DNA from 4 places in the Streptomyces cadmiisoli genome. Region 2 is predicted to be linked to each of the others. Evidence: riboswitches for the same ligand, from Rfam matches in the RefSeq annotation. Region 2 holds a riboswitch; each other region holds the start of a gene.
The links. Region 2 has a riboswitch for cobalamin ahead of DN051_RS29300 (cobalamin biosynthesis protein). Riboswitches for the same ligand answer to the same signal wherever they lie in the genome.
Positions count from the first base shown of each region.

Region 1 (7,542 bases), 3.3 Mb from region 2:
ACGGGGACGGTGGTCTGGGCCCGCGCGGCGCGCGCGATCCGGGTCGCCGGGCGCGAACGCAGGTAGTACGTCGTCTTCAGGCCCTGCTTCCACGCGTACGCGTACATCGAGGAGAGCTTGCCGATGGTCGGCGTCTCCAGGAACAGGTTCAGGGACTGGGACTGGTCGAGGTACGGGGTGCGGGCCGCGGCCATGTCGATCAGGCCCCGCTGCGGAATCTCCCACGCCGTGCGGTAGAGCCGCCGCGCGTCCTCGGGGATCCAGGTGAAGTCCTGCACCGAGCCGCCCGCGTCGCGCAGCGCCTCACGGGTGCGGGCGTCCCAGACGCCGAGCTCCTTGAGCTCGTTCACCAGGTAGGAGTTGACCTGGAGGAACTCACCGGAGAGCGTCTCGCGCTTGAACAGGTTCGACACCTGCGGCTCGATGCACTCGTACACACCGGCGATCGAGGCGATGGTGGCGGTGGGGGCGATGGCCAGCAGCAGCGCGTTGCGCATGCCGACCGCGGCGATCCGCTCGCGCAGCGCCGCCCAGCGCTCCGGCCAGGCCGGCTCGACGCCGTAGTGGTCGGGGTGCAGCACACCGCGCGCGGTACGGGTCTTCTCCCAGGCCGGCAGCGGGCCGTTGCGCTCGGCGAGGTCGGCGGAGGCCTCGTACGCGGCGAGCATGACGCGCTCGGCGATCCGGGTGGACAGCTGCCTGGCCTCCGGGGAGTCGAAGGGCAGCCGCAGCTTGAAGAACACGTCCTGGAGGCCCATCGCGCCCAGACCGACCGGCCGCCACCTGCTGTTGGACCGGCCCGCCTGCTCGGTCGGGTAGAAGTTGATGTCGACCACGCGGTCCAGGAACGTGACGGCGGTGCGGACGGTGGCGTCCAGCCGCTCCCAGTCGATGTCGCCGGCCGCCGTGTCCACGAAGGCGCCCAGGTTGACCGAGCCCAGGTTGCAGACCGCGGTCTCCGAGTCGTCGGTGACCTCCAGGATCTCCGTGCAGAGGTTGGAGGAGTGCACGACATGGCCCGGCTCGGCCGTCTGGTTGGCGGTGCGGTTGGCGGCGTCCTTGAACGTCATCCAGCCGTTGCCGGTCTGCGCGAGGGTGCGCATCATGCGGCCGTACAGCTCCCGGGCGGGCACCGTCTTCCGGGCGAGCCCGGCCGACTCCGCCCGGCGGTAGGCGGCGTCGAACTCCTCGCCGTACAGGTCCACCAGTTCGGGCACGTCGGCCGGGGAGAACAGCGACCACTGCGCGTCCGTGTCGACCCGCCGCATGAACTCGTCCGGGACCCAGTGCGCCAGGTTGAGGTTGTGCGTGCGCCGGGCGTCCTCACCGGTGTTGTCGCGCAGCTCCAGGAACTCCTCGATGTCGGAGTGCCAGGTCTCCAGATAGACCGCGGCCGCGCCCTTGCGCCGCCCGCCCTGGTTCACGGCGGCGACGGAGGCGTCGAGCGTCTTCAGGAACGGGACGATGCCGTTGGAGTGGCCGTTCGTGCCGCGGATCAGCGAGCCGCGGGAGCGGATGCGGGAGTACGACAGCCCGATGCCGCCGGCGTGCTTGGACAGACGCGCGACCTGGTGGTAGCGGTCGTAGATCGAGTCCAGCTCGTCCAGGGGGGAGTCCAGCAGGTAGCAGGACGACATCTGGGGGTGCCGCGTGCCGGAGTTGAACAGCGTGGGGGAGGAGGGCAGGTAGTCGAGGCGGCTCATGAGCCCGTAGAGCGCCGCGACTTCGTCGACGGACCGGCTGGAGTCGTCCTCGGCGAGCCCGCACGCCACCCGCAGCATGAAGTGCTGCGGCGTCTCGATCACCCGCCGGGTGATCGGGTGGCGCAGCAGGTAGCGGCTGTGCAGCGTGCGCAGTCCGAAGTAGCCGAACCGGTCGTCGCCCGCGGTGTCGATCAGCGTGTCGAGACGCTCGCCGTGCAGGCCCACGAACTCCGCGGTCCGGTCGGCGATGAGCCCTTCCCGGTGGCCCACGGCGACGGACCCGGTGAAGGAGGTGACGCCCTGCGAGGCGGCCTCGGCGGCGACGGAGACGGTCAGCAGCCGGGCGGCCAGCCGCGAGTAGGCGGGGTCCTCCGAGATGAGGCCGGCGGCGGCCTCCGTGGCCAGCTCGCGCAACTCCGTCTCGTCGGCCCGCGCGGACCGGCCGCGCAGCGCGGCGGCGGCGACCCGGCCGGCGTCGGCGTCGGGGAGGTCGGCGGTCAGCTCGGTCAGCGTGCGCAGCAGTGCGGCACCGGGTCCGTCGGGCTCCTGGGCCGCCTCAGTCGCTGAAGCCGGTTCGGCTGGCGCGATGGTCACGTGGGGCTCTCCCTCGCTCGGCACGGGGCCTTGCGGAGGGCAGGGGGCAGCTCACGAGCGCACGCGGCGTCGCGTCCACCGACCCATTCCACGAGGCCCGGACGTCATGGCACCCGAACCGGACGGTCGGGCGCGCTGTCGGCAGGTCCTCGGACTGACGCTCGTATGAACGCATGCGGGCATACGTGTACGAGTACACCGTTGCGGGACAGTTCCGGATTCGCACCGGATTCCCCTGCGGCGACAGCGAGCATGAGCATACATCTTGTGCCGGGTTCGGGTGACGCCCCCAGATGTTGTGTCGCGCCGGTTTCAGAGCGTCAGCCGATAGGTGAGGAGAGTGATGCCGTCGAGCTGCGGCAGAGGGTTCCAGTCCCGCTCGGGTGTGCGGACGAAGCCCATCCGTTCGTAGATCCGGTGGGCGGAGCGCATGCTCCGCTGGGTCGACAGCACGACGCGTACGCAGCCCTCCGTGGCCCGCGCGCGGTCGACGCAGGCGCGCACCAGGCTCTCCCCGGCGCCGCGCCCGCGGGCCTCGCGGTCGACGGCGAGCATACGGATCTCGGCCTCCGCCGGACCCGCGATGTCCGCCATCGGGCCGCCGGACGGCACGAAGGTCACACCGCCCACGAGAGCGCCGTCCGCCACCGCGACCAGGACCTGCGCGGCGGCGGCCCGCTTGGCCACGTCCTTCAGCTCGCCGAGGTAGGCGTCGCTCTCCCCGAAGTCGAGCAGGCCGTCCTGGAGGTAGGCCCGGGCGGTGATCTCGCCGAGTGTCTCGTACTCCTCGGGCGCCGCCGGGCGGATCACGATGTCCATGGGGGCGAGTGTGCCCGAGGGGTACGGCAACGGGCCGCCGGATTTCGTCCGGCGGCCCGTCGGGGAGTCGCTCAGTGCGAGGCGCCGGCCACGGCCGGCGGCAGCTCCTTCTGCACGCCCGGGTCGCCCGCGTCGGCCGTGTAGTCCGAGGGGCTGGTCTCGTCGACGCCCTCGGGGGCCTTGGCGGCCCGCAGGACGAAGGTCATGACCACCGTGACGACGAGGTTCAGCACGAACGCCGTCAGACCGATGTAGCCGATCTCGCCGATGCCGGGGATCTCGGCCGACGAGCCGCCGAAGTGCTTCTGCGTCGGCGAGGCGACGCCGTACGCGGCGACCGTGCCGTAGAGCATGCCGACCGCCCAGCCGGCCAGCAGCGCCCAGCGGTGGAACCAGCGGGTGAACAGGCCGCCGACCAGGGCCGGGAAGGTCTGCAGGATCCAGATGCCGCCCAGCAGCTGGAAGTTGATCGCGACGGTCTTGTCCATGCCGAGGACGAAGACCAGCGCACCCACCTTCACCAGCAGCGAGACCAGCTTGGAGACCTTGGTCTCCTGCGCCGGCGTCGCGTCCGGCTTCAGGAAGTCCTTGTAGATGTTGCGGGTGAAGAGGTTCGCGGCCGCGATCGACATGATCGCCGCCGGCACCAGCGCGCCGATGCCGATCGCCGCGAAGGCGACGCCGGTGAACCAGTCCGGGAACATGTTCTCGAACAGCTGGGGGATGGCCAGCTGGCCGTTCTCCACCTTGATGCCGGCCGCGATCGCCATGAAGCCGAGCAGGCCGAGCAGGCCGAGCATCAGCGAGTACAGCGGCAGGATGGTGGAGTTGCGGCGGATGACGTCCCGGCTGCGGCTGGACAGCACGGCCGTCACGCTGTGCGGGTACATGAACAGCGCGAGGGCCGAACCGAGCGCCAGGGTGGCGTACGTCCACTGCGAGCCGTCCAGCGGCACCAGCCCGCCCGCTCCGGCCTCCGTGTACTTGTCGCTCGCCGCGGCGAAGATGTCGTCGAAACCGCCCAGCTTGATCGGGATGTAGATGATCGCGACGGCGATGACGAGGTAGATCAGCGTGTCCTTCACGAACGCGATCAGGGCCGGCGCGCGCAGACCCGACGAGTACGTGTAGGCGGCCAGCACGCCGAAGGCGATCAGCAGCGGCAGGTCCTTGATGAACCAGTGCGTGTTCTCACCGCCGCCGACGCCCATCACGTCCAGCACGGCCTGGATGCCGACCAGCTGGAGCGCGATGTACGGCATGGTCGCCAGGATGCCGGTCACCGCGACCGCCAGCGACAGGCCCTTGGAGCCGAAGCGGCCCCGGACGAAGTCCGAGGTGGTCACATAGCCGTGCTTGTGCGAGACCGACCACAGACGGGGCAGGAAGAGGAACATCAGCGGGTAGATCAGGATCGTGTACGGCACGGCGAAGAAGCCGGCCGCGCCCGCAGCGTAGATCGCCGCCGGCACCGCCACGAAGGTGTACGCGGTGTAGAGGTCGCCGCCGAGCAGGAACCAGGTGACCCAGGTGCCGAAGGACCGGCCGCCCAGACCCCACTCGTCGAGGCTCTGCTCGTTCTCGGCCCTGCGCCAGCGCGAGGCCAGGAAGCCCATGACCGTCACGGCCAGGAAGAAGAGGATGAATACGGCGAGCGCGACGCCGTTCACGCCGTCGTTCATGCGTCGGCACCCCCCTCGGACTTGCGGGCGCGCTGGTCACGCTGCCACAGCCGGTAGGCGATCATCGTGAGCACCGTGGAGATGACCACCCAGGCCATCTGGTACCAGTAGAAGAACGGAATGCCGATGAAGGCCGGGTCGGTCTTCGCGTACGAACCGACCCACAGCATCGCCACGAAGGGCGCTGTGAGACAGAGGGCGATGATGACGCGCACGGGCGTCACCACCGCTTCTCCGCTCGTCGGTGGGGCTTGTGACATCTGGTGGCTCCGTCCCCTCGCTGATCACCTGGTGCAACGCGCAGGCAATGTAGGTCACGGTGTCCCACATGCGGAAGCCCTTGTTCACATACCGGTTCCTCAACAGCAGCGGAAACTTTGCCGCGGGTCCCTTTCCTGCTGGTCCGTCCGCATGCGCTCGAAGTCCCGTCGGGACGGAATCTCCGCCTCCGGGCGGTTCTTGCGCAGGTGGGCGACATAGCGGTCGTAGGCCGATTCATCGGTCAGCTCCCGCACGTACCAGCGGACCCCGCTAATCACCCGGCGCAGCAGCGGTGACGGACGCACGGCGCTGTTCCTCCTTCTCCTCCTGCGTCGGGAACAGCCCGGCCGGCGCGACGATCTTCGACTCGGTGTACGGCACCTCACTGAGCGTGGACAGCGCGGGTCGGCGGACGTGCCGGACGCAGATCCGGGTCGCGTCCACGATCACGACGACGATCAGCAGGGCGAGCAGGGCGGTGAGCACACCGTCGACCGTGGAGTTGGTGACGACCGTGCGCATGTCGTCCATGGTCTTGGCCGGCGGCAGGATCTCCCCGCGGTCGATGGCGTCCTGGAACACCTGCCGCTGCTTGAAGAAGCCGACCTTGGGGTCGCTGGAGAACACCTTCTGCCAGCTGGCGGTCAGGGTCACGGTGGCGTCCCAGGCGAGCGGGACGCCGGTGATCCACGCCCACTTCAGGCGGCCCGACTTCACCAGCAGCGTGGTGCACACCGCCAGCGCGACGGCCGCCAGCAGCTGGTTCGAGATGCCGAAGATCGGGAACAGCTGGTTGATGCCGCCGAGCGGCTCGTGGACGCCCACCCACAGGAAGTAGCCCCACAGGCCGCACACGATCGCGCTGGTGATGACCAGCCCCGGCTTCCAGCTGACGTTCCTGAACGACCGGTGGACGTTGCCCAGCATGTCCTGGAGCATGAACCGGCCGACGCGGGTGCCGGCGTCCAGCGCGGTCAGGATGAACAGCGCCTCGAACATGATGGCGAAGTGGTACCAGAACGCCTTGAGGCCGCCGCCGGTCACCTGGGAGAAGATCTCCGAGACGCCGACCGCGAGGGTGGGCGCGCCGCCGGTGCGGGACAGCAGGGTCGACTCCTCGACGCTCTCCGCGGCCTTGGCCAGGTCGGCCGGCGAGATCTGGTAACCCCAGCTGCCCACCACCTGGGAGGCGCTCTCCACGGTGGTGCCGATCACTCCGGCGGGCGCGTTCATCGCGAAGTACAGGCCGGGGTCGATGATGCTGGCCGCGATCAGCGCCATCACGGCGACCGAGGACTCCATCAGCATGGAGCCGTAGCCGATCATCCGGACCTGCGTCTCCTTCTGGATCATCTTCGGCGTCGTCCCGCTGGAGATCAGGGCGTGGAAGCCGGAGAGCGCGCCGCAGGCGATGGTGATGAAGACGAACGGGAACAGGGAGCCCGCGAAGACCGGACCGTCGCCGCGGGAGGCGAAGTCGGTGACGGCGTCCATCTTCAGCGTCGGCAGCGCGATCACCACGCCGGCCGCGAGCAGCACGATCGTGCCGATCTTCATGAAGGTGGACAGGTAGTCGCGGGGAGCGAGCAGCATCCACACCGGCAGGATCGAGGCGATGAAGCCGTACGCCACCAGCCAGATCACGAGCGTGGACGGCGCCAGGGTGAACGTGTCGGCCCAGGACGACTCGGCGACCCAGCGGCCCGCGACGAGCGCGACCAGCAGCAGCGCCACGCCGATCAGGGAGACCTCCGCGACCCGCCCGGGCCGCAGGACCCGCAGGTAGAAGCCCATCAGCAGGGCGATCGGGACGGTCATCGCGATGGAGAAGGTGCCCCACGGGGAGGCCGCCAGCGCGTTGACGATCACCAGGGCGAGCACCCCGAGCAGGATGATCATGATGGCGAAGGCGGCCAGCAGCGCCGCCGCCCCGCCGAACGGCCCTATCTCCTCCCGCGCCATCTGGCCCAGGGACCGTCCGTCGCGCCGGGTGGAGAAGAACAGCACCACCATGTCCTGGACGGCGCCCGCGAAGATGACGCCGACGATGATCCAGATCGTGCCGGGCAGATAGCCCATCTGCGCGGCGAGCACCGGACCGACCAGGGGTCCCGCGCCCGCGATCGCCGCGAAGTGGTGGCCCAGCAGGACGCGGCGGTCGGTCGGGTGGAAGTCGATGCCGTTGTCGAGGCGTTCGGCCGGGGTGGCACGGGTCTTGTCGACCTTCAGGACCCGGTTCGCGATGAACTTGGAGTAGAAGCGGTAGGCGATCGCGTACGAGCCGAGGGCGGCCGCGACCATCCAGGCGGCCGAGACCTCCTCACCGCGCGACAACGCGAGTACGGTCCAGCCGGCGGCGCCGACCAGTGCGACGAGGCTCCAGATGACGATGGTTCGGGCGTTCGCTGTGCGCACGGGTCGTCCTCCCGTCGTATGCGATGACGGGAGGACCGTAGGACAGTCGATGTGATCTGCGCTACACC
Region 1 is NZ_CP030073.1:3,383,079-3,390,620, reverse strand. Features, by position in the region: gene DN051_RS14250 (ribonucleoside-diphosphate reductase subunit alpha) at 1-2,297, opposite strand, end outside; cobalamin riboswitch at 2,421-2,557, opposite strand; gene DN051_RS14245 (GNAT family N-acetyltransferase) at 2,610-3,116, opposite strand; gene mctP (monocarboxylate uptake permease MctP) at 3,188-4,798, opposite strand; gene DN051_RS14235 (DUF3311 domain-containing protein) at 4,795-5,058, opposite strand; gene DN051_RS14230 (YbdD/YjiX family protein) at 5,158-5,364, opposite strand; gene DN051_RS14225 (carbon starvation CstA family protein) at 5,330-7,474, opposite strand.
Region 1: it holds a riboswitch for cobalamin, as region 2 does, so the genes downstream of both, DN051_RS14250 (ribonucleoside-diphosphate reductase subunit alpha) here and DN051_RS29300 (cobalamin biosynthesis protein) in region 2, are expected to answer to the same signal.

Region 2 (7,542 bases):
CAGTCTTCCGGTTGACGGTCCGAAAACCCAAACGGAATGTCACGTGGGGCGACGGGACTGGCCAACGCAGGGGTCCCGGCGGGGCCGCACACCGAGATCCGGACAGCGGTGCGGCACCAAACGGAACCGTCGCGACCGGAGCGCGAAGGGGGCGTGCAGGAGTGGGTGGTGCGCCGGGGCGGGCGCGGGCTCACATGAGTGGCGTGAGGAATCGGCGGAGGGCCTCCTCGTAGGTCACCGGGTCGGCGTTCCACATGGCGTTGTGCGGGGCGTTCCGCACGGTGTGCAGGGTGATCAGGTCGGGGCGGCGGCCGGCGAGCCGGCGGGAGAAGACCCAGGGGGCCACCTCGTCGTCGGGGCCGTGCAGGATCAGGGCCGGGACCGTGAGGCGCGCGGGGTCGGCGTCGGCCGCCTCCGCGCGGCCGTCGTACAGTCCCGTGCGGCCCTGGGCGGCACGCACGGCCAGCGGCAGCAGCGGGGCCGGGGTGTGCCGTGCGGCGGCCAGCGCGCGCAGCGTCGCCGCCCAGTTGAGCACCGGCGAGTCGAGCACCAGGCCCTGGATGCGGTCACGCATCGCGGAGTGCACGGCCGCGCGCAGGGCCATGGCGGCACCGGTGGACCAGCCGTACAGGACGACCCGTTCGGCGCCGTGCCGGACGGCGTGGCGGATGGCCGCGTCGAGGTCGCGCCATTCGGTCTCGCCCAGATGGTTCAGGCCGTCCGGCGGACGGGGCGCGCCGGGATCGCCGCGAAGGGCGAGGTCCAGCACGGGGCAGCGCAGCCCGTGCAGGAACTCCATGACGTTCATGGGGTGTTCCCTGGTGGTGCCCAGGCCGTGCACGGTGATCACCCAGGTGTCCCGGGCGCCGGGCACGAACCAGGCGGGCAGGTTGCCGAGTTCGCCGGGCACCTCGACGTCGGTGTGGTCGAGGCCGAGGGCGGCGCCGGGGTTGCCGACGTACAGGCCGGGGGTGAGCCAGACCTTGTCGCCGGCCTTCAGGGTTCCGTGCGTGACGCCCTTCAGTCGGCGGACGACGGTGTCGGCGGGGTGGGGGGTGCTGTCCAGGACGGGGCCGACGACGGCATGGGAGCCGTCCCCGGCGAGGCCGTAGAGACCGGGGCGCTGGGAGGCCAGCGCCCGGGTGAGGGTCACTTGGCCCGCGGCCGTGCCGTGCACGGTGAGGCGGGGCTCGGTGGGCAGGGGCCGGCCCGGCGGCGCCTTCAACGCGGCGTCGCTGGCGAGGCGGCCGGCGGCCACGGCGGCGGCGCCGGCCACGGTCATGGCGGTGACGGCAGCGGCCGTCGCTCTGACAGGGCGCACTGCTCCAGTGTCCTGGTGGACTCCCGCGGCGGCCAGCGGGAGGCCGCCCTCGGTGGGCCGGCTCGATGCGTTCGGGGCTGCCGGAGACGTGCGAAAGCGCGCCGCCGACAGGCGGAGGAAAGGAAGCGAGGACAGGGAGAGTGAGCCGTGCCGGACAGTCCCGGGAGCCGGTCAGGTCCGCTGCCCGTACCCCCGCAGCCGCTCCCCCGCCTCCTCGAGCTGGTCGGCGGAGAGCAGGTTCGGGGAGCGGCCGGGCAGCGAGGAGGCCGTCAGCCACAGACGGCACATCCACTCCAGTTGGGCGGTGCGGTCGTAGGCCTGGTCGAGCGAGGCGCCGTAGGTCATGGTGCCGTGGTTCTGAAGGAGGCAGCCGGAGCGGTCGGTGAGGGCCCGCAGCATGTTCTCGGCCAACTCCTCGGTGCCGTACGTCGCATACGGGGCGACTCGGACCGGACCGCCGAGCGCCCCGGTCATGTAGTGGATCGCCGGGAGCTCCTCGACGAGCGTGGAGACGGCGGTGGCGTGCACCGCGTGGGTGTGGACGACGGCGCGGGCGTCGGTGCCGCGGTAGACGGCGAGGTGCATGGGCAGTTCGCTGGTCGGCACGAGTGTGCCGCGCACCTGCCGTCCGTCGAGGGCGACACCGGTGAGGTCGTCGGGGGTCAGCCGGTCGTAGGGCACGCCCGACGGCGTGACCAGCACCGTGTCGCCGACCCGCACGGAGACGTTGCCCGAGGTGCCGACGACCAGTCCGTCGGCCACCGTGCGGCGGGCGGTGGCCACCAGGACCCGCCACGCCAGTGCCTCCTCGTCCCGCACACCGTTCCCCCGGGGCTCCCGCGCATCCGGAGCGGGCTCCCGGTCGCCCGGGCCGTCCCGCCGGCCACCCTGGTCCCGCTGATTCTCCGCCATGCGGCGATCCTGCCAGCAGGGCCGTCGGGCGGTCGCCGCGCCGGGGCACTTTAGGGCGGAGCCCACAGCTCCGGAAGAGCGCATATCGCCATGTAAGCGGCTCTCACCGGACTTGGCCGGAGATCGATGAGTATTCAACGATCTTCCCGTACCGTCTCGGGTGATTTGTCACGCACGTCGCCGTTCCGGGGGGGAAACATGGCCCGTGACCACAAACCGCCCCGCCGCCGCAGCCGCCTCGTCGCGGCGTCGGTGACGGCCCTCGCCATCGGGGGGACCGCACTCGCCGAGGTTCACGCCTCGGCGGCGAGCAGACCCGAGGGGCACGACGTCTCGTCCCATCAGAAGAACGTCGACTGGCAGCAGGCGAAGGCCAGGGGCGCCCGCTTCGTCTACGTGAAGGCCACCGAGTCCACGACCTACCGCAACCCCTACTTCGCCGGGCAGTACGACGGCGCGCGCGGCGCGGGCCTGATCCGCGGGGCGTACCACTTCGCGCTGCCGGACCGGTCGTCGGGCACGGCGCAGGCGGGGTACTTCGTCCGCAACGGCGGCGCCTGGCGCGCGGACGGCTGGACGCTGCCCCCGGCCCTCGACATCGAATACAACCCCTACGACAAGAAGCACAAGTGCTACGGGCTGAGCAGCGCGAGGATGGTCGGCTGGATCAAGGCGTTCAGCGACGAGGTGAAGCGGCTCACCGGCCGGCGGCCGGTGATCTACACGACGGCCCACTGGTGGAACACCTGCACGGGCGCCAGTCGCGCCTTCGCCCGCGACCACGCCCTGTGGGTGGCCCGCTACGACTCGGCGACCGCCGGGACGCTGCCGGCCGGATGGTCGTTCTGGACGCTCTGGCAGTACGACAACAGCGGCAGGCTGCCGGGTGACCAAAATCTCTTCAACGGCTCAACAACACAGCTGAAGCGTTTCGCGAAGGGCTCCTAGCCCGGCGCCGCGGGGCCGTCGGCTCCCGAGCACACGACGGCCCCCTCCTACAGACACCCGGATGCCCCCCTCAGTTCACCTATCGTTCACCTAGGTTACTTAAGTTCAACCGGCCAATGACCTTCGAACGATTGCCTGGGTAAATGGAAGGCATCTCGCTGATCCTCGCGATTGTGGTGGTTACCGCACTCGCGTTCGATTTCACGAACGGTTTCCACGACACCGCGAACGCGATGGCGACCACCATTTCCACCGGTGCTCTCCGGCCCAAGGTCGCGGTGGCCATGTCCGCCGTCCTCAACCTTGTCGGCGCGTTCCTGTCCGTGGAGGTCGCCAACACGATCTCCAAAGGCCTGGTCGACGAAAGCGGCATTCGTCCCGAGGTCATCTTCGCCGCGCTGGTCGGCGCGATCCTGTGGAACCTGCTGACCTGGCTCGTGGGCCTGCCGTCCTCCTCCTCGCACGCCCTGATGGGCGGACTGATCGGTGCCACCGTCGCCTCGGCCGGCGTGGGCGCCGTGCACGGCGACGCGCTGGTCACCAAGGTGCTGATCCCGGCGATCGCCGCGCCGCTGGTCGCCGGAATCGCCGCGATGCTCGCGACCCGGCTGACGTACTCGCTCGGCCGGAAGGCCGACGGCAAGGCGGCCGCGAAGGGCTACCGGACCGGCCAGATCGCCTCCGCGGGCCTGGTCTCCCTCGCCCACGGCACCAACGACGCCCAGAAGACCATGGGCATCATCACCCTGGCCCTGGTCGCCGGCGGCTCCCTCGCCCCCGACTCCGACCCGCCCTTGTGGGTCGTCCTGTCCGCGGGCCTCGCCATCGCGCTCGGCACCTACCTCGGCGGCTGGCGCATCATCCGCACCATGGGCAAGGGGCTGACCGACCTCCAGCCGCAGCAGGGCTTCGCCGCGCAGACCAGCGCCGCGACGGTCATCCTCGCCTCCTCCCACCTGGGCTTCTCCCTGTCCACCACGCACTCGGTCTCCGGTGCCGTGATGGGCGCGGGCCTCGGCCGCAAGGGCGGCGTCGTACGCTGGTCCACCGCCACCCGCATGTTCGTCGCCTGGGGTCTGACCCTGCCGGCCGCCGCGCTCGTCGGTGCCGTCGCAGAGTGGGTGACCGGCTTCGGCAGCTGGGGCACCGCGCTCGTGGCGATCTTCCTGGTCGGCTCCAGCGCCGCGATCTGGAAGGTCTCCCGGCGCGAGGTCGTCGACCACACCAACGTCAACGACACGGAGGACCAGGCCGACGTGGTGACCACGGCGATCGCCGCCGTCACCCCGCCCCCGCCGGTCGCGGCGGCCGACGACGCCGCGGCGACGATCCCCGCGCAGTCCACGGCCACGGACTCGGCGCCCTCCCGGGCGAGCGTCTGAGCCCCGGTACGAAGGAATCGGAAGCAGCATGAAGATCGACTGGGCGGCCCTCGGATCCGTCTTCGGCGTCAGCCTCGTGGCCACCGTGGCCCTCGTGGGCCTGTTCACCCTCGGCATCGCGGGTCTGTCGCACCGCGAGCGGGCGGCGGAGCGCGGTGAGTCGGCCGCGCTCGCGGTGACCGGCGCGTATGCGGCGTTCGCGGCGTGTGTGGCGGCGGTGACCTACGGGATCTACCTGATCGTGGCCTGACGGCCGGGCCGGGCGACCGGCCGGGCCCACCGACCGCACACGGCCCACCGACCGCACACGGTCCACCGACCGCGCATGGTCCACCGACCACACACGGCCCGCACACAGTTCACGGCCGAGGTCCCGCCTCGGCCGGCGCCCTGCCGGAACGTCCCCTCGGATCGTTCCGGCAGGGCGCCGACATGTCCGGCGCCGGATCGAACCGCGGCAACTCCGCACGCCCGGGCGCGTGTTGAAGGGGTGCCGCGAGAGGCGCCCGTGCCGGGCGGTGTGGAACGCGGCACACTGTCCCGTCGCAGGTCAACAGCAAGTTGACGGCCCTTCGGGCCCCATGGTGGACTTCCGGGGCCATGTACGGCGGCAAGAGAGGAAGCCGGTGCGAATCCGGCGCGGTCCCGCCACTGTGACCGGGGTAGTAACCCCCGGGAGCCAGGAACTCTCACCGCCGGTCTCGTCGAACCAGGGCGTGGACACCCTGAGTGAGGACATATCGCCATGCTCGGCTGCCGTTCGAGGTTGAGGTTCAGTACCGGGGTTCCGCCCGAGCCGACGGTCGGCTGAGCCGCGTGCGTGCCGATCGCGTCTTCGCGTACGGCGCCACCGCCGGTCTTCTGGGGGATCTGCTTCTCGGCGATCCACGCCGCGGCCATCCCGTCGCCCTGTTCGGGCGCGCCGCCGCCGCCGTGGAACGGCGGCTGTGGCGGGACCACCGCGGACGGGGGGCGGTGCACACCGCCGTGTGCGTCGGCGGTGCCGTGGCGCTCGGAGCCCTCGCCCGGCGGGCCGCGCGTCCCTCCGCCGTCGCTTCCGTCGCGCTGACCGGCGTCGCCACCTGGGCCGTCGTCGGGGGCACCTCGCTCGCCCGTGAGGCGCGCGCCGTCGGGCGTGCCCTGGAAGCGGGGGACGTCGAAGGCGCGCGGCGCCGGCTGCCGCATCTGTGCGGGCGCGATCCGCAGGCGCTGGACGCCGACGGGATCGCCCGCGCGGTCGTGGAGTCCGTCGCCGAGAACACCTCCGACGCCGTCGTCGGGGCGCTGGTGTGGGGTGCGGTGGCGGGAGTGCCCGGGCTGCTCGGCTTCCGCGCGGTGAACACCCTCGACGCCATGGTCGGGCACAGGTCGCCACGGCACCTGCGGTACGGGTGGGCTTCGGCCCGCCTCGACGACCTGGCCGGCTGGCCCGGCGCCCGGCTGACGGCCGGGCTCGCCACGGTGGCCGGTCCCGATCCGCGGGGCGCCGTACGGGCCTGGCGCGCGGACGCCGGCCGGCATCCCAGCCCGAACGCCGGGCCGGTGGAGGCCTCGTTCGCGGGTGCGCTCGGCGTCCGGCTCGGCGGAACGCTGTCCTACGCGGGCCGGGTCGAACACCGGCCGGTGCTCAACGGGACGGGGCGCGCCGTCCGGGTCACCGACGTCGAGCGGGCGGTACGGCTGTCCCGGCGCGTCGCACTGCTCGCGCTCGGCGCCTGTGCCGCCGGGCGACTGCTGACAAAGGGGCGTACGTCATGAGTGGTGGGGGTCTGCTGGTCGCCGGCACCACCTCCGACGCCGGCAAGAGCGTCGTCACCGCCGGGATCTGCCGCTGGCTGGTGCGCCGCGGCGTGAAGGTGGCGCCGTTCAAGGCGCAGAACATGTCGCTGAACTCGTTCGTCACCCGTGAGGGCGCCGAGATCGGGCGGGCGCAGGCCATGCAGGCGCAGGCCGCGCGCGTCGAGCCGTCGGCGCTGATGAATCCCGTACTGCTCAAGCCGGGCGGCGAGCGGAGCAGTCAGGTCGTGCTGATGGGCAGGCCGGTCGGTGAGATGAGCGCGCGCGGGTACCACGGGGGCCGGCAGCAGCAGCTGCTGGGAACGGTGCTGGACTGCCTGTCCGAGTTGCGGGACACGTACGACGCGGTGATCTGCGAGGGGGCCGGCAGTCCGGCCGAGATCAATCTGCGGCGGACCGACATCGTGAACATGGGCATCGCCCGCAACGCCGGGCTGCCCGTCCTCGTCGTGGGGGACATCGACCGGGGCGGTGTCTTCGCCTCGTTCTTCGGGACGGTGGCGCTGCTCGGGCCCGAGGACCAGGCGCTCGTCGCCGGGTTCCTCGTCAACAAGTTCCGCGGCGACGTGTCCCTGCTGGAGCCGGGCCTCGACATGCTGCACGGCCTGACCGGGCGGCGGACCTACGGTGTCCTGCCGTTCCGGCACGGCCTCGGCATCGACGAGGAGGACGGGCTGCGGGTCTCGCTGCGCGGGACCGTGCGGGAGTCCGCCGTGGCGCCGCCCGCCGGTGAGGACGTGCTGCGGGTCGCCGTGTGCGCCGTACCGCTGATGTCCAACTTCACCGACGTCGACGCGCTGGCCGCCGAGCCCGGCGTGGTGGTCCGGTTCGTGGACCGCCCCGAGGAACTGGCCGACGCCGACCTGGTGATCGTGCCCGGCACGCGGGGCACGGTAAGGGCGCTGGAGTGGCTGCGGGAGCGGGGACTGGCCGAGGCGATCGCGCGCAGGGCCGCCGAGGACCGGCCCGTGCTCGGCATCTGCGGCGGTTTCCAACTGCTCGGCGAGCACATCGAGGACGACGTGGAGAGCCGCCGCGGGCACGTCGACGGCCTCGGACTGCTGCCCGTGCGGGTGCGGTTCGCCCGCGAGAAGACCCTCGCCCGTCCCGTCGGCGAGGCACTCGGCGAACCGGTCGAGGGCTACGAGATCCATCACGGCGTCGCCGAGATCCTCGGCGGCG
Region 2 is NZ_CP030073.1:6,682,197-6,689,738, reverse strand. Features, by position in the region: gene DN051_RS29325 (alpha/beta hydrolase) at 191-1,321, opposite strand; gene DN051_RS29320 (class II aldolase/adducin family protein) at 1,493-2,233, opposite strand; gene DN051_RS29315 (lysozyme) at 2,432-3,181, shown strand; gene DN051_RS29310 (inorganic phosphate transporter) at 3,325-4,563, shown strand; gene DN051_RS29305 (hypothetical protein) at 4,592-4,813, shown strand; cobalamin riboswitch at 5,132-5,271, shown strand; gene DN051_RS29300 (cobalamin biosynthesis protein) at 5,380-6,321, shown strand; gene DN051_RS29295 (cobyric acid synthase) at 6,318-7,542, shown strand, end outside.

Region 3 (7,542 bases), 1.4 Mb from region 2:
GTCGTCGGCGCGCCGCAGCCCGTGCAGGTCGGGGACGATCCCGTGCAGGACGGTGCAGGCCAGCACGGGTGACCACAGGCGCGCGGCGTGCCCGAGCTGCACGATGGAGGCACCGACGCGCAGTTCGCGGGTGCCGTAGCGGTCGGCCTTCGCTGCGATCAGGTCCGCGCAGCCGGCCGCGTAGCTGTCCTCGACCGGGTGCCGGCCCTGGTCCGTGCCGCCCGGTTCGATCGTGAAGAACGGGCCGAGGGCCGCCACGTCCTCCAGGGCCGCGGCGACGGCTCCGGCGGGGGCCCGCCGCAGGGTTTTCACATCGACTCCCACGCATCAGGGCGCTGCGCCGTGCAGGGCCACGGAACGCTCGGTCTCGGCCGGGTCGCCGCGGACCGGGCAGGACGCCGGTCACCTCCGCCCGAGTGGATCGCCGACCAGGGTGATGTTCGGAATCCCGGTACGGGGGTGCGGCGCGACGTCGGCGTCGACTCGGTAGACCTCGGAGAGGAGTTCGCGGGTGAGGACCTCCTCGGGGGGTCCGGTCGCCACCACACGTCCGCCGTCCAGCACGCAGATTCGGTCGCAGAACGCCGCAGCCAGGTTGAGGTCGTGCAGGGCGACGACGGCGGTCACGCCGAGGCGTCGTACGAGGCGCAATGTGTCGAGCTGATGGCGCAGGTCCAGATGGTTGGTCGGCTCGTCCAGCACCATCGTTCCCGCGCACTGGGCGAGCGCGCGGGCGATCAGCACCCGCTGTTTCTCGCCGCCCGACAACTGGCTGAAGGGGGCGTGCGCGAGGCCCGCGACATCGAGTTCGCCCAGGGCGCGCACGATGATGCCGCGGTCCTCGGCGTCGTCGCCCTCGAAAGCCCGTTTGTGCGGAGTGCGGCCCATGGCCACCACCTCGTGCACCGAGAGTTCGAAGTCCCCGGCGGACTCCTGGAGGACGGCGGCCAGCCGGCGGGCCAGGCCCTTGCCGGACATCCGGCGGATGTCCTCGCCGTCCAGCAGCACCCGCCCCGAGGTCGGCCGCAGCGCCCGGTACACGGTCCGCAACAGGGTTGATTTCCCGGCGCCGTTGGGGCCGACGAGCCCCACCACCTCGCCGGGGGTGACCCGGAGCGACACGGCGTCCACCAGCGCCCGGCCGCCCACGACCACGGAGACGTCCTCGACGACCAATGTGCCGGCCGCCGTCGGCACGGGTCCCGTGACCGGCTGCGTCATACGGACCTCCGTCGCATCAGCCAGAGGAAGAAGGGACCGCCGACGAGCGCGGTGAGTATCCCCACGGGGATCTCCTCCGGGGTCATGAAGGTGCGCGCGGCCAGGTCCGCCGCGATGAGGAAGGCCGCGCCGAGCAGCGCCGCGGCGGGCAGGGCGCGGCGGTGGTCGGCGCCGACCACCAGCCGCACCACGTGCGGCATGATCAGGCCGACGAAGCCGATCTGGCCGCTGACGGCGACGATGGTGCCGATCATGACGGCGACGAGGGTGAACAGCGCGGCGCGGAAGCGGTGCACGTCCAGGCCGAGCGCGACGGCGGCCTCCTCCCCCGCGAGGAGAAGGTTGAGCGAGCGGGAGACGCCGAGCAGCACGGCCGTACCGAGCAGGACGGCGGCGCCCGGGATCCACACCACCGTCCAGGTCGTGCCGGCCAGTCCGCCGAGCATCCAGCGCAGCGCCGACTGCGTCTTGTGCGGGTCGTTCGAGGTGACGACCAGGAAGCTGGCGAGCGCGGACAGCACCTCGGCCGTCGCGACCCCCGCCAGCACCAGCCGCACCGTCGTCATACGTCCGCCGGACCGGGCCAGGAAGTACACGGCGACCAGGGCGGCCAGCGCCCCGATGAACGCGGCCACCGGCAGGGAGAACATCCCGAACAGGCTGAGGTTGAAGACGACGACCAGGACCGCGCCGACCGAGGCGCCCGACGACACCCCGAGCAGCATCGGGTCGGCGAGGGGGTTGCGCACCAGAGCCTGGAGCGCCATGCCGCAGACCGCGAGTCCGGCACCCACGACGCCGGCCAGCAGCACCCGGGGCAGCCGGACGTCCACGACGATCGTCTCGCGGACCGGTGTCCAGGTCGGATCGGCGAGCGAGGGATGCACACGGTGCAGCAGGATGCCCCAGACCTGTTCGGGCGGGATGCCGATGGATCCGAGCGCGATCCCGAACGTGGCCGCCACGCCCAGCAGTACGGCCAGCAGCGCGAGCACGAGCGGGTAGGGGACCCCGGGGCGGCGGACGGCGGCGGCACCGGCAGCCGCCCCGCCCCTCGTCCCCCCGGTCGCACCGGCTGGCTCCTTCGCCTCCGCCACACGCGTCGCGTCGGGAGCGCCGGTCACTCGAACCGGTCCGGGTGGAGTTGGCGGGCCAGGGACTCGACGCCGGACGGCACCCGGACGCCGAGCACCGTGGACGACAGCGGAAGCACCGCGAACCGCTTGTTCCTGATGGCGGGGATGTCCTTCAGCGCCGGGTTCGCCAGAAGGAACTTCTTCTTGTCCTCGACCGGCTGGTCCCCGTAGTCGTAGATGACGATGACCTCGGGGGCGCGCTCCGCCACCTGCTCGAACGAGACGTCGCCGAAGGCCTTGTCCAGGTCCGCGAAGAGGTTCGCACCGCCGGCCTGCTCGATCATCTCGTCGCCGATGCCCGCGCCGCCCGCCGTGAAGGCGGTCTTGTCGCCGCTGTCGTACACGAAGACCTTCACCGGGGTGGCTCCGGCGAGCTTGTCCGTGACCGTGTCCAGCGTGCCGTGGAGCTCCTTCAACTGCCGCTCCGCCCGGTCCGGCACGCCGAAGATCTTCGCCACGTTCCGGATCTCCCGGTCCATCGTGGACATCGTCACCGGACCGGTCGCGCACCCCTCGATGTTCAGGTAGGTGTTGATCCCCGACTCGGTCAGGGCGGCGCGGCTGCGGCCCTCCTTCTCGTCGAAGGCGCTGGCGAAACCGCCGTAGACGAAGTCCGGTTCGGCGGTCAGCAGCGTCTCGAACGACGGGTACTCCTCCGCCAGGACCTTGATGCCGTCGTAGGCCCCCTGGTACTCGGGAAGGATCTTGTCATCGAGGTAGGAGGTCCCCACCATCGACTTCTCCAGCCCCAGCGCCAGCATGACCTCGGTCGCGTGCTGGTTCATCGACACCGCGCGCCGCGGGGGCCGCTTGAAGGTCGTCTTCACGCCGCAGTTGGACACGGTGAGCGGGAAGCCCTCGACGGCGGGGCCGTTCGGCGCGGCGTCCTCGGGGGCGGGAGCACCGCCGCAACCGGACAACAGGAGGGCCACTGCCATGGCCGACAGCAGGGTTGGCGGGCGCTTGCCCATCATGAGGCGGATCCTCTCACCGCGAAATGGTTCTGGACGGTCCGGAGGGTGGTCCGGAGGCTGTTCGGAATCGGGGGATCCGGCGCAGATCGCTGGTGCGGGCGCGCCGGTGGGAGCGACGGCGGGCCGCGGGTCAGCCTGCGTCGGTGAGCGGCCCGGAGCGGGCCCGCCGGGGTGGGGTGAAGGCGTAGAGCTCCAGGATGTCCGGCAGCGCGGCGACGCCCGGTCCGCCGACCCGTACCCAGGCGGCGATGTCCTCGGTGGCGGCGCTGTCGTTGACGAGGCCGAACCAGGCGGGCCGTCCGCCCGCCGCGCGCCCCTCGGAGGAGGGCTGTACGACGATGACGTTCGCGTGGTCGCACACGTCGAGGCAGTCGGAGACGCGGACCGGCGCCTCCTCGGCGAGCCGCGCGGTCTGCCGCGCGTGGTCCACACCGCTCACCTTGGGGCTGCCGCAGCAACAGTCGCGGCACACCACGAACCGGCACGGCAAGGAGCCGACCGGCGACGGCTTTCCGGGCATACCGACGAGCCCACCTCTCCGGGGAAATCCGCCCCAGTCACTTCGAGGAGGCGACCGCGTGAGTCTCCTGGCTCTCGGGTCAGTGCTCGTCCCGGCCTTCCCACCCACAAGGGGGCAGTGGTCTGTTCGGGATCCGCTCGCCGATCACAGTGGCGGGACCGCGCCGGATTCACACCGGCTTCCTCGTTCCGCCGTCGCCCTGTTCGCGGGACATCATGACAGAAAGATCTCTCTGTCATAAGCCCGGGGCCGGACGGGCCGGGCGGCGCACGGCGCCGCGCGCCGCCCGGGCAACGGCGGGTGAGCGCCCTGACGGCTCGCTCGCGCCGTCGACGAACGAGCCGTCACGGGGTCGGACACGGGCCGCCCGACAGCGGGCGTCCCAGAGAGGCACACAACCGTGTGGAGCGGCGTACCCGAGTCGTCGGGCGTCCCCTCAGCCGGACGAATCCGCCGCCGGACACGCTACGAAGGCGTCGGCGCCGGACAGGGCCCACGGCCTGTTCACCGGGCCGTCTCCGCGACGGTGACGCGGTCCGCGAGAGCCAGTTCACGCTCGCCGAGCGGGGTGAAGAAGCGCGCGACGTCGGCGTCGGTGACCTCGCTCAGAGAAGCCGGCGACCAGCGCGGGCTGCGGTCCTTGTCGATGACCTGGGCGCGGATGCCTTCCACCAGATCGGGGCTGGTCAGCGCGGCGCAGGAGATGCGGTACTCCTGTTCCAGGACCCGCTCCAGGGAACCCAGTCGCCGGGCGCCGCGGAGAGCGGCCAGCGTCACCTTCAGCGCGGTGGGCGATTTGGCGAGCAGCGTCTCGGCGGTCTCCTTGGCCACCGCAGAGCCGTGCGCGAGCAGGCGCCGCACGATCTCCTCGACGGTGTCGGCGGCGTAGCAGGCGTCGAGCCACTCCCTGTGCTCCGCCAACTCCCCCCGCGGCTGCTCCTGTACATGACGGGCGACCGCCGCACGCGCGGGAAGTTCGGCCAGATCGGCGACCAGCGCCCCGAGTGCGGCCGACGGCACACAGTGGTCGGCGAGCCCGCACAGCAGGGCGTCTCCGGCGCCGATCTGCGCGCCCGTGAGTGCGAGGTGGGTGCCCAGTTCGCCGGGTGTCCGCGTGAGCAGGTGGGTGCCGCCGACATCCGGTACGAAGCCGATCCCGGTCTCGGGCATGGCGATCCGGGATCGCTCGGTGACGATCCGGATGCCGCCGTGCGCGGAGACGCCCACACCGCCGCCCATGACGATGCCGTCCATGACGGCCACGTACGGCTTGGGGAACCGGGCGATACGGGCGTTGAGGCGGTACTCGTCGCGCCAGAACGCGGCGGAGGCGGTACCGTCGCCGTCCCTGGCGTCGTCGTGGATGGCGCGGATGTCTCCGCCGGCGCAGAGGCCGCGCTCACCGGCTCCGGTGAGGACGACGGTCTCCACGGCCGGGTCGCGCTCCCAGACGGTGAGTGCCTCGTCGATGCGGCGCACCATGGCGTGGTTCAGGGCGTTGATGGCTCGGGGCCGGTTGAGGGTGATGTGGGCGGCACGTCCGGCGGTGTGCAGCAGGACGTGGTCGGCGTCGCCGCCGGTCATCCGAACGCCTCCGCCGGGCCGCGGGCCACGATGACGCGCATGATCTCGTAGGTCCTTCCAGGGTCTGATGGGTCCGCTCACGGACGATCTTCTCACCACCCTGGTCGCCGAGTTGCGGCCGGAGCCGCCGTGCGGGCCCAGCGTCCCGGCCGGCGACCGGGGCACGTCCGTCAGGCGCGAGCCGAAGGATCGTCGCGCTCGACGATCTTCCCCTGGACGACGCGCCCCGAGCTGTCCCGGGCCTCGGGGGCGTCCTGCTCCTTGAGCGCCTTGCTCTCGCTCTTGAGGATACGAGCCGCTTTGCCCGCAGAGCGTGTGAGTTCGGGCAGCTTCCTGATCCCGAGGACCACCACGACGACGAGGAGGATCAGGGCCAACTCGCTCATACCGAACATCAGGTCTGCTCTCTTCCGGGGCGGACGACGGCCGTCGGTCGCCCTGCCGACGCACCGCGATCTACAGTGCTGTAGAAGTCTCCCCCGACACGCGCCCGCCGAACAAGCCCGTATCCGGCCCGCCGCGTCGAGCGGGCTCATCCGCCGCCGGCCGTCGGTCCCGCCGCCGCCAGTGCCACCACGGCCTCGGAGGTGTACACCAGGAAGGTCAGCGTCTCCTGGAAGTACAGCCGTACGCTGCTGTCGTTGTGCGACAGGTAGCCGATGGACAGGTCCTGGCCCAGCCGCAGTTCGAAGTCTCCGCCCCGCGTGGACAGCAGGAACGCCCCGTCGATCGCGGGCGCCCAGACGATGTCGCCGTCCAGCAGCGGGCCGATGTGCTTGATGATCGGGTATCCGTGGTCGGCGGTTTCGCTGACGGCCGTGTACGCCTCGGCACTGAGCGCCAGCGTGTACGCGCCGCCGACACCGGCCAGGCGCAGCGCGGACACGGCCTGACTGACGGCGTCCGGATAGTCGCGCACGTCCTGCGGCAACGTCAGGGGCGGGTTCGAGGAGCCTTCGCGAAGGCCCGTGATGCCGGCCGCGGCGTACCCTTCGAACACCGCCCGGTCCTCGGCGAACGCCATCTGGCGGGCGGCGTCCTTGACGGGCTGCCAGTCCGCGTCCTTCGCCCCTCGCGCGACGTCGTCGACCTGCCGGCGATCCACGGTGAAGGGCACACGCAGCTCGACGACGGGCTGGGAGCGGCGCGTGTGCGCGACGACGCCCTCGGCCGGAGCGTCCACGGCGCCCAGATGGCCGGTGCCCACCGCGGCGAGTTCCGGACCGCCCGGCTCCGGGACGTCGACGATCCGGCGGGCCGCCACATGGCGCCTGAACGTGCGTCGCGCTTCTTCCTCGAGGTCGGCCCATGCGACGTCGGAGATGGGCGCCAGTTCACGATGCAGGTTGTTCATCGGTGGTGCTCGCCTTCAGGTCGCCGATCCCCAGGGTGACGTCCACCGGACCGGCTCCGGCGTCCGACGGCACGTCAGCATCGGCATCGGCTTCCGCATCGGCGTCGGCGTCGGTCTTCACGCCCGCGGCGGGCGGATCGGGCAGGTCGTCGAGGAAATCGGTCGTCGGCACGTGGAACAGCGATCCCGTGACCGCGGTCGAGAAGTCCAGGATGCGGTCGTGGGACGCCGGGGGGTCGCCCAGGAACATGCGCTCCAGCATCGTCTCGGTCACCGTGGGGGTGCGGGCGTAGCCGATGAAGTAGGTGCCGAACTCGCCCTCCCCCACGCTGCCGAAGGGCATGTTGTCGCGCAGGATCTCGTGTTTCGTCCCGTCCGGATCCTCGATGGTGGTCAGGGCCACATGGGAGTCCGGCGGCTTGATCTCGTCGGCGAGTTCGATGTCGGACAGCTTCCTCCGTCCGATCACCATCTCCTGCGCCTCCACCGGAAGGGCGTTCCACGCCCGCAGGTCATGGAGGTACTTCTGGACGATCACATAGCTGCCTCCCGTGAACTGCGGGTCCTCGTCGCCGATCAGGACCGCCGCACTCGCCACCGGCCCCACCGGGTTCTCGGTCCCGTCCACGAAGCCGAGCAGGTCACGCACGTCGAAGTACTTGAACCCATGGACCTCGTCGAACACCGTGACACTGCCGCGGAGACGCTCCATGATCTCGGCGGCCAGCCCGAAGCAGAGGTCCAGCCGGGCGG
Region 3 is NZ_CP030073.1:8,128,205-8,135,746, reverse strand. Features, by position in the region: gene DN051_RS35860 ((2Fe-2S)-binding protein) at 1-312, opposite strand, end outside; gene DN051_RS35855 (heme ABC transporter ATP-binding protein) at 403-1,221, opposite strand; gene DN051_RS35850 (FecCD family ABC transporter permease) at 1,218-2,216, opposite strand; gene DN051_RS35845 (ABC transporter substrate-binding protein) at 2,342-3,331, opposite strand; gene DN051_RS35840 ((2Fe-2S) ferredoxin domain-containing protein) at 3,462-3,851, opposite strand; cobalamin riboswitch at 3,892-4,082, opposite strand; gene DN051_RS35835 (enoyl-CoA hydratase/isomerase family protein) at 4,356-5,435, opposite strand; gene DN051_RS35830 (twin-arginine translocase TatA/TatE family subunit) at 5,606-5,821, opposite strand; gene DN051_RS35825 (family 1 encapsulin nanocompartment shell protein) at 5,968-6,789, opposite strand; gene DN051_RS35820 (Dyp-type peroxidase) at 6,770-7,542, opposite strand, start outside.
Region 3: it holds a riboswitch for cobalamin, as region 2 does, so the genes downstream of both, DN051_RS35840 ((2Fe-2S) ferredoxin domain-containing protein) here and DN051_RS29300 (cobalamin biosynthesis protein) in region 2, are expected to answer to the same signal.

Region 4 (7,542 bases), 560 kb from region 2:
CCCACCACCACCCCGACCACCACGGCCTGTCGGGCCGGGTGCGCGAGGCGTCCGGTGCGTGGATCGCGATGCACGCGGCCGACGTCTCCGTGGTGCGGCGGACCCGGGAGACCGGACCCGACCGGTGGTACTCCTACATGACCGCCAAGCTGACCGCGGCCGGCGCCCCCGAGGAGCACATCGCGCCGCTGCGCACCGCCCGCCGGCGCACGCTGCCCGGCCTGTCCCCCGCCCTCCCCGACCGCGAGATCGTCCCCGGCGAACTGCTCGACCTGCCCGGCCGCCGGCTGCGCGCGATCTGGACGCCCGGCCACACACCGGGCCATGTGTGCCTGCACCTGGAGGAACAACACCCCGCGCGGCTGCCGGGCCGCGGCCGGCTGTTCTCCGGCGACCACCTGCTGCCCGAGATCACCCCGCACATCGGCCTGTACGAGGACCCGGACGACGCCACGGTCACCGACCCCCTCGGCGACTACCTCGACTCCCTGGAGCGCGTCGCCCGCCTCGCCCCCGCGGAGGTGCTCCCGGCCCACCAGTACGCGTTCGCCGACACCGGGGCCCGGGTACGGGAGTTGCTGGCCCACCACGAGGAGCGGCTGACCGGTCTGCTCGACCTGCTGGCCACCCCGCTCACCCCCTGGCAGCTCGCCGAGCGCATGGAGTGGAACCGCCCCTGGGACCGGATCCCGTACGGTTCGCGGAACATCGCCGTCTCGGAGGCGGAGGCCCATCTGCGGCGCCTGGTCAAGCAGGGCCGCGCGGAGGCGGTGACGGGGACCGAGCCGGTGGAGTACGTGCGCGTCTGACGCGGCGCGGGCCAAAGCCGGGACCGGCGGCGGCTCGGGCATCGGCACCGCGAGAACCCGCGCCCCCGTGCGCGCCCGGCCGCCGGGCCGGTGCCCCTCGGCCGCTTTCCTACGGACGGGTAGAGTGGCCGGGTCGTCATCACACCCGTACGGGGGGAAGCCGGTGCAAATCCGGCGCTGACCCGCAGCCGTGTGCCGGACCGAGAGGGTCCCGGCGAGCCGGAATGCCCCACGCGGAACGTGAACCGGCTCAAGCGCACCGGCAACCGGCCGGTGCGCGGCACCGTCGAGGCATGCGGAGCCGAGCCGCCCGGGGGTGTCCCGTGCTGCCCGGCTGTCGCGCGCCGAAGACGGACCCGACAGCTCAGAGAGGCACCCGCCGATCATGATTGCCCGCCGCAGCGCAGCGGTCCTGGCCGCCACCGCCGTGATCGGTGTCGCCGCGACCCCGTTCGCCCACGCCGCCGACCCGTCCCCGTCGGCCTCGCCGTCCGTGGCGAAGCCCGCCGGGCTGTACGGCGGCACCGACCCGACCTACGACGGTGTCTGGCGTCAGTCGCTCGCCCTGCTCGCCCAGGACACGGTGGGCGTCGAACCGGCCGCCGCGGCGGTGGACTGGCTCACCGGCCAGCAGTGCGCGAGCGGCGCCTTCGCCCCGTTCCGCGCCGACCCCGGCAGGGCCTGTGACGCCAAGACCCCGGTCGACACCAACATGACGGCCGCCGCGGTGCAGGCCCTCGCCGCGCTCGGCGGGCACGAGGCCGTCACCGGCAAGGCCGTCACCTGGCTGAAGTCGGCTCAAGCGGCGGACGGCGGCTGGGGTTACACCGCGGGCGGACCCAGCGACGCCAACTCCACCTCCCTGGTCGTCGGCGCCCTCACCGCCGTCGGCGAGCAGCCGCGCGACGTCGTCAAGGGCGGCAAGTCCCCCTACGACGCGCTGCTCTCCCTGTCCGTCCCCTGCGACGAGGACGGCGGCGGCGCCTTCGCCTACCAGCCGGACAAGAAGGGCGCGCTGGCGGCCGACGCCGACGCGACGGCGGCTGCGGTGATCGGCGCCCTCGGCGAGGGCCTGGCCGCCCCGGCGGCGGAGAAGGCCGCCGACGCCTCGTGCGCCGAGGGCGACCCCACCCCGGAGCAGGCCGCCGCCGGCGGCGCCGCCTATCTCGCGCAGGCCGTGAAGAAGGACGGTCACCTCATGTCCGCCCTCGCCGGCGCCGAGGACCAGCCGGACGTCGGCAACACCGCCGACGCCGTCGTCGCGCTCGCCGCGCAGGGCGGCGCCGAGCGGGCCGCGAAGCCGCTGGCCTGGCTGGAGCGGAACGGCCCCGAATGGGCCGCGCAGGGCGGCCCGTCCGCCTACGCCCAACTCGTCTTCGCCGCCCACGCCACCGGCACCGACCCCCGTGACTTCGGCGGCACCGACCTGGTCCAGCGCCTCAACGCGACCGGCCCGGCGCCGCGCGCGGCCGACCCGTCCCCCGAGGCCGAGTCGTCCGGGTCCGAGACCGAGGCCGACTCGGACGACGGTGCCGGCGTGTGGTGGATCGTCGGTGTCGGCCTCGTCGCCGGTATCGGCATCGGCTTCCTGATCAGCGGCCGCAACAAGGGGCGGCGGCCGTGATACGGCGGGCCGTGCTGCTCCTGACCGCGTGCCTGGTCGTCCTGGCCGGCGGCGCCGGCCAGGCCCAGGCGGTCGGGTACCGCTACTGGTCCTTCTGGGACCGCGACGGCGACCGGTGGACGTACGCCACACAGGGCCCCTCCCTCGCCCGGCCCGCCGACGGCGACGTCCAGGGTTTCCGTTTCTCGGTGAGCGAGGACTCCCAGGATTCCGCGCAGCCCCGCGGCACGGCCGACTTCAAGACCGTGTGCGCCGGGACGCCCGCGCGCGAGGGCCACAAGCGGGTGGCCCTCGTCCTCGACTTCGGCACGGCCGCGGACGCCCCGTCCGGCGAGACCCCGCCGCCCGCGCGCACGGCCTGCGCCCGCGTCGCCCCCGACGCGACGACCGCCGAGGCCCTGGCGGCCGTGGCCCGGCCGCTGCGCTACGACTCCGCCGCCCTGCTGTGCGCCATCGCGGGCTATCCGCGGCGCGGCTGCGGCGAACAGGTGGCGGCGGGCAACGGGGGCAGCGAACCGGCCGCTGCCGCGCAGGGGCGGGCGACCGGCGCGAAGAGCGAGCGGGACGCGGACGGCGGGGGGCCTTCGGTCGGCGTGCTGGCGGGAGCCGCCGCGGTGGCGGTGCTCGGCGCGGCGGCGGTGTGGCAGATGCGCCGGCGCGGGGATGCGTAGCGGCACCCGCGGCGCGGGCGTCGGCGCCCCGCGGGGCCGGGCCGCCGGCGCGCCCGCGCCCCGGCCCCGGCGCGGCGCCTCCGTCCACCCCGGCGCGTGGTGGCTGTGGTCCCTGGCCCTGGGCACCGCGGCCACCCGCACCACCAATCCCCTTCTGCTCACCCTGCTCGTCGCGGTCTCCGCCTACGTGGTGGCGGCCCGGCGGCCGAACACCCCCTGGTCCCGCTCCTACGGCGCGTTCCTCAAACTGGCCCTGGCCGTCCTCGCGATCCGCCTCGTCTTCGCCGTCGCGCTGGGCTCACCCATCCCGGGCACGCACACCCTGCTCACCCTGCCCGAAGTCCCCCTCCCCGACTGGGCGCAGGGCATCCGCCTGGGCGGCCGGGTGACCGCCGAGACGCTGGTCTTCGCGCTCTACGACGGTCTGAAGCTGGCCACCCTGTTGATCTGCGTGGGCGCCGCGAACGCCCTGGCGAGCCCGTCCCGCCTGCTCAAGTCGCTGCCCGGCGCGCTGTACGAGACCGGTGTCGCGGTCGTCGTCGCCATGACGTTCGCGCCGCACCTCATCGCCGACGTCCGGCGGCTGCGCGCCGCCCGCCGGCTGCGCGGGCGCCCCGACCGCGGGGTGCGCGGCCTCGCGCAGGTCGGACTGCCCGTCCTGGAGGGCGCCCTGGAACGCTCCGTCGCCCTGGCCGCCGCGATGGACGCCCGCGGCTACGGCCGTACCGCCCGGGTGCCCGCCGCCGTCCGCCGTACGACCGCGGCCCTCACCCTGTGCGGGCTGCTCGGCGTCTGCGCGGGGACGTACGGGCTGCTGACCGCGCAGGGCGGCACGTACGGACTGCCGGTGCTGCTGGCCGGGGTCGGCGCGGCGCTCGGCGGGCTGTGGCTGGGCGGGCGCCGCTCGCTGCGCACCCGCTACCGCCCCGACACCTGGGACCTGCCCGCCTTTCTGGTCGCCGGGTCCGGTGCCGCGGTCGCCGCGCTGGTCGCGCTGGCCGCCGCCGCGGACCCGGCGGCGCTGCATCCGGGCGTGGTGCCGCTGGTCGCCCCCACTCTGCCGCTGTGGCCGGCGGCGGCCGTCCTGCTCGGCCTGCTCCCGGCGTTCGTCACCCCCGCACCCGACCGTCCCGCCGCACCCGAGGAACCCTCATGATCCGCTTCGAGGACGTCTCCGTGACCTACGACGGGGCGGTCGAACCGTCCGTGCGGGGTGTCGACTTCGAGGTCCCGGAGGGCGAACTCGTCCTCCTGGTCGGTCCGTCGGGGGTCGGCAAGTCCACCCTGCTCGGCGCGGTGAGCGGGCTGGTCCCGCACTTCACCGGCGGCACGCTGCGCGGCCGGGTCACCGTCGCGGGCCGGGACACCCGTACGCACAAGCCGCGCGAGCTCGCCGACGTCGTCGGCACGGTGGGCCAGGACCCGCTGTCCCACTTCGTGACGGACACCGTGGAGGACGAACTCGCCTACGGCATGGAGTCGCTGGGCCTTCCCCCGGACGTCATGCGCCGCCGGGTCGAGGAGACGCTGGACCTGCTCGGCCTCGCCGATCTGCGCGACCGCGCGCTCGCCACTCTCTCCGGCGGCCAGCAGCAGCGCGTCGCGATCGGCTCGGTCCTCACCCCGCATCCGAGCGTGCTGGTCCTCGACGAGCCGACCTCCGCGCTGGACCCGGCCGCGGCCGAGGAGGTCCTCGCCGTTCTCCAGCGGCTCGTGCACGACCTGGGGACGACGGTGCTGATGGCCGAGCACCGCCTGGAACGGGTCGTCCAGTACGCCGACCAGGTGGTACTGCTGCCCGCCCCGGGCGCCGCCCCGCTGCTCGGCGCCCCCGCCGACGTGATGGCCGGGTCGCCGGTGTACCCGCCGGTCGTGGACCTGGGCCGGGTGGCTGGCTGGTCGCCGCTGCCGCTGACCGTGCGCGACGCCCGCCGCCGGGCCGCCGGACTGCGCGCCCGTCTGGACGGCCGGGAACCCCGCGCGGTGGTACCCGGCCCGCGACCGGGCCCGGCACCGGCGGGCGGCGACCGGCTGCGGAACCGCGAACCCCTCGAAACGACGACGGCCCCAGCGCCCGGCACGGGACCGGCCCCGGCGGGCGGCGATCCACGGCGGGGCTCCGAACCCGTCGAAGCGACCGCCGGCCCACGCCCCGGCACGGCTCCGACTCCGGCACCGGCACCGGCAGGCGGCGACGAACGGCAGGGCTCCGGACCCCTGGCAACGCCGACCGCCCCGCCGCCCGGCAAGGCCCCGGCCCGCCGCGGCCTGCTGCGCAGGCGCACCCGGGACACCCCGGCCACCCCGTCCTCCTCTTTCCTCGCCGAGGTCGCCTCCCTGGCCGTGCGCCGGGGCCGCGTCCCGGCCCTGCGCCGGGTCGACCTCACCGTCTCCCCCGGCGAGACGATCGCCCTGATGGGCCGCAACGGCGCCGGCAAGTCCACGCTGCTGTCGGCCCTGGTCGGGCTGGTCGAACCGGCCGCCGGCACGGTCCGGGTCGGTGGCGCCGTCCCGCACCGCACCGCGCCCCGCGATCTCGTACGCAGGGTGGGCCTCGTGCCGCAGGAACCGCGGGACCTGCTCTACGCCGACACCGTCGCCGCCGAGTGCGCGGCGGCGGACACCGACGCGGGCGCGGCACCGGGCACCTGCCGCGACCTGGTGAGCGGCCTCCTTCCCGGGATCACCGACGACACGCACCCGCGCGACCTCTCCGAGGGCCAGCGCCTCACGCTGGCCCTCGCCGTCGTCCTGACCGGCCGCCCCCCGCTGCTCCTGCTGGACGAGCCGACCCGCGGTCTGGACTACGCGGCGAAGGCCCGTCTGGTGGTGATGCTGCGCGAGCTGGCGGCCGACGGGCACGCGATCGTGCTCGCCACGCACGACGTCGAGCTGGCCGCCGAGCTGGCGCACCGGGTGGTGCTGCTCGCCGAGGGCGAGGTGATCGCGGACGGTCCGACGGCGGACGTGGTGGTCTCCTCCCCCTCTTTCGCACCGCAGGTCACCAAGATCCTCGCCCCGCAGCGGTGGCTCACCGTCGCCCAGGTCCGGGAGGCACTGGCATGACCGCCCGGTCCTCCGGCACGCCCCGGACCGCGCCCGCCCCCCGGACGCCGCGGGTGCGCCAGGCGCGGGCCGTCCGGCTCGGCCCCCGCTCGGTCGCCGCGCTCGTACTGGTCGGCGCGGTGGGCCTGGCCGCGTTCTGCTGGCCCTTCCTGGCGCCGCCGACCTCCACGATCGCGGCCCACGCGCAGGACGCCCCCTGGCTGTTCGCGGCCCTGCTGGTGCTGCTGGTCGCGGTGGTCACGGCGACGATCTCCGAGTCGGGGCTCGGCCCCAAGGCCGTGGCGATGCTGGGCGTGCTGGCGGCCACGGGCGCGGCGCTGCGGCCGATCGGTGCCGGGACGGCGGGCATCGAGCCGATGTTCTTCCTGATGGTGCTGAGCGGGCGGGTCCTCGGACCGGGCTTCGGGTTCGTCCTGGGCTCGGTGACGATGTTCGCGTCCGCGCTGCTCACCGGCGGGGTGGGGCCGTGGATGCCGTTCCAGATGCTGGCCATGGGCTGGTTCACGATGGGCGCGGGCCTGCTGCCGGGCCCGGACCGGCTGCGCGGTCGCGGCGAGCTGCTGATGCTGGCCGTCTACGGCTTCCTCGCCGCCTTCGCCTACGGCACGATCATGAATCTGGCGGGCTGGCCCTTCATGAGCGCCCTGGCCTCGAACGTCGCCTTCGACCCGGACGCCGGGGTCCCCGCCAACCTGGCCCGTTTCGTGGCCTACTGCCTGGCCACCTCGCTCGGCTGGGACCTGGGGCGCGCCCTGGTGACGGTCCTCCTGACCGCGCTGCTCGGTCCGGCGGTCCTCAAGGCGCTGCGCCGGGCCACCAGAAGGGCCGCGTTCGAGACGCCGGTCACATTCGACGCTCCCGCACCGTGAGGGGTTGTGCGCGGACCGTGGCCCGAGCGGTGAAGCACCCCACATGACGCACATCACCTACGAAGTCGGATCGTAGATCCGATCGGCTGTCATGCTCGCGTCGTCGCGGCCTCTGACCTGGGCTTTGAGATCCAGGTCACATCAAGGACCTTTGGAGCGGATGCGACCACAACTAGTAAAAGGGGTCATTGCGGACCCCTGGTCGGGCTGCTTCTCTGGATGACGTCGCACGGCGCCACGAGCCCACCAGGGCCGCGGCGCCAACGCATACCCACCGCGTCCGACGTGGTCCCCGGTCTGCCGCGACCGCCCCGTCCCCGACGAAAGGCTTCACATGTCCGCCTCCCTGCTCCGTCGTGTCGCTTCCCCGAAGAAGGCCTTCACGGGTGTCGCCGTCGCCGCCGCTGCCGCCGGAATGGCGCTCAGCGCCGCCCCGGCCCAGGCCGCACCCATGGCTTCCGCGACCCAGGCCCAGGCGATCGCGAAGCAGATGATCCCGAACG
Region 4 is NZ_CP030073.1:6,126,556-6,134,097, reverse strand. Features, by position in the region: gene DN051_RS26790 (Strvi_7410 family MBL fold metallo-hydrolase) at 1-809, shown strand, start outside; cobalamin riboswitch at 916-1,059, shown strand; gene DN051_RS26785 (SCO2321 family membrane protein) at 1,195-2,433, shown strand; gene DN051_RS26780 (SCO2322 family protein) at 2,430-3,104, shown strand; gene DN051_RS26775 (CbiQ family ECF transporter T component) at 3,097-4,260, shown strand; gene DN051_RS26770 (ABC transporter ATP-binding protein) at 4,257-6,170, shown strand; gene DN051_RS26765 (ECF transporter S component) at 6,167-7,039, shown strand; gene DN051_RS26760 (aggregation-promoting factor C-terminal-like domain-containing protein) at 7,374-7,542, shown strand, end outside.
Region 4: it holds a riboswitch for cobalamin, as region 2 does, so the genes downstream of both, DN051_RS26785 (SCO2321 family membrane protein) here and DN051_RS29300 (cobalamin biosynthesis protein) in region 2, are expected to answer to the same signal.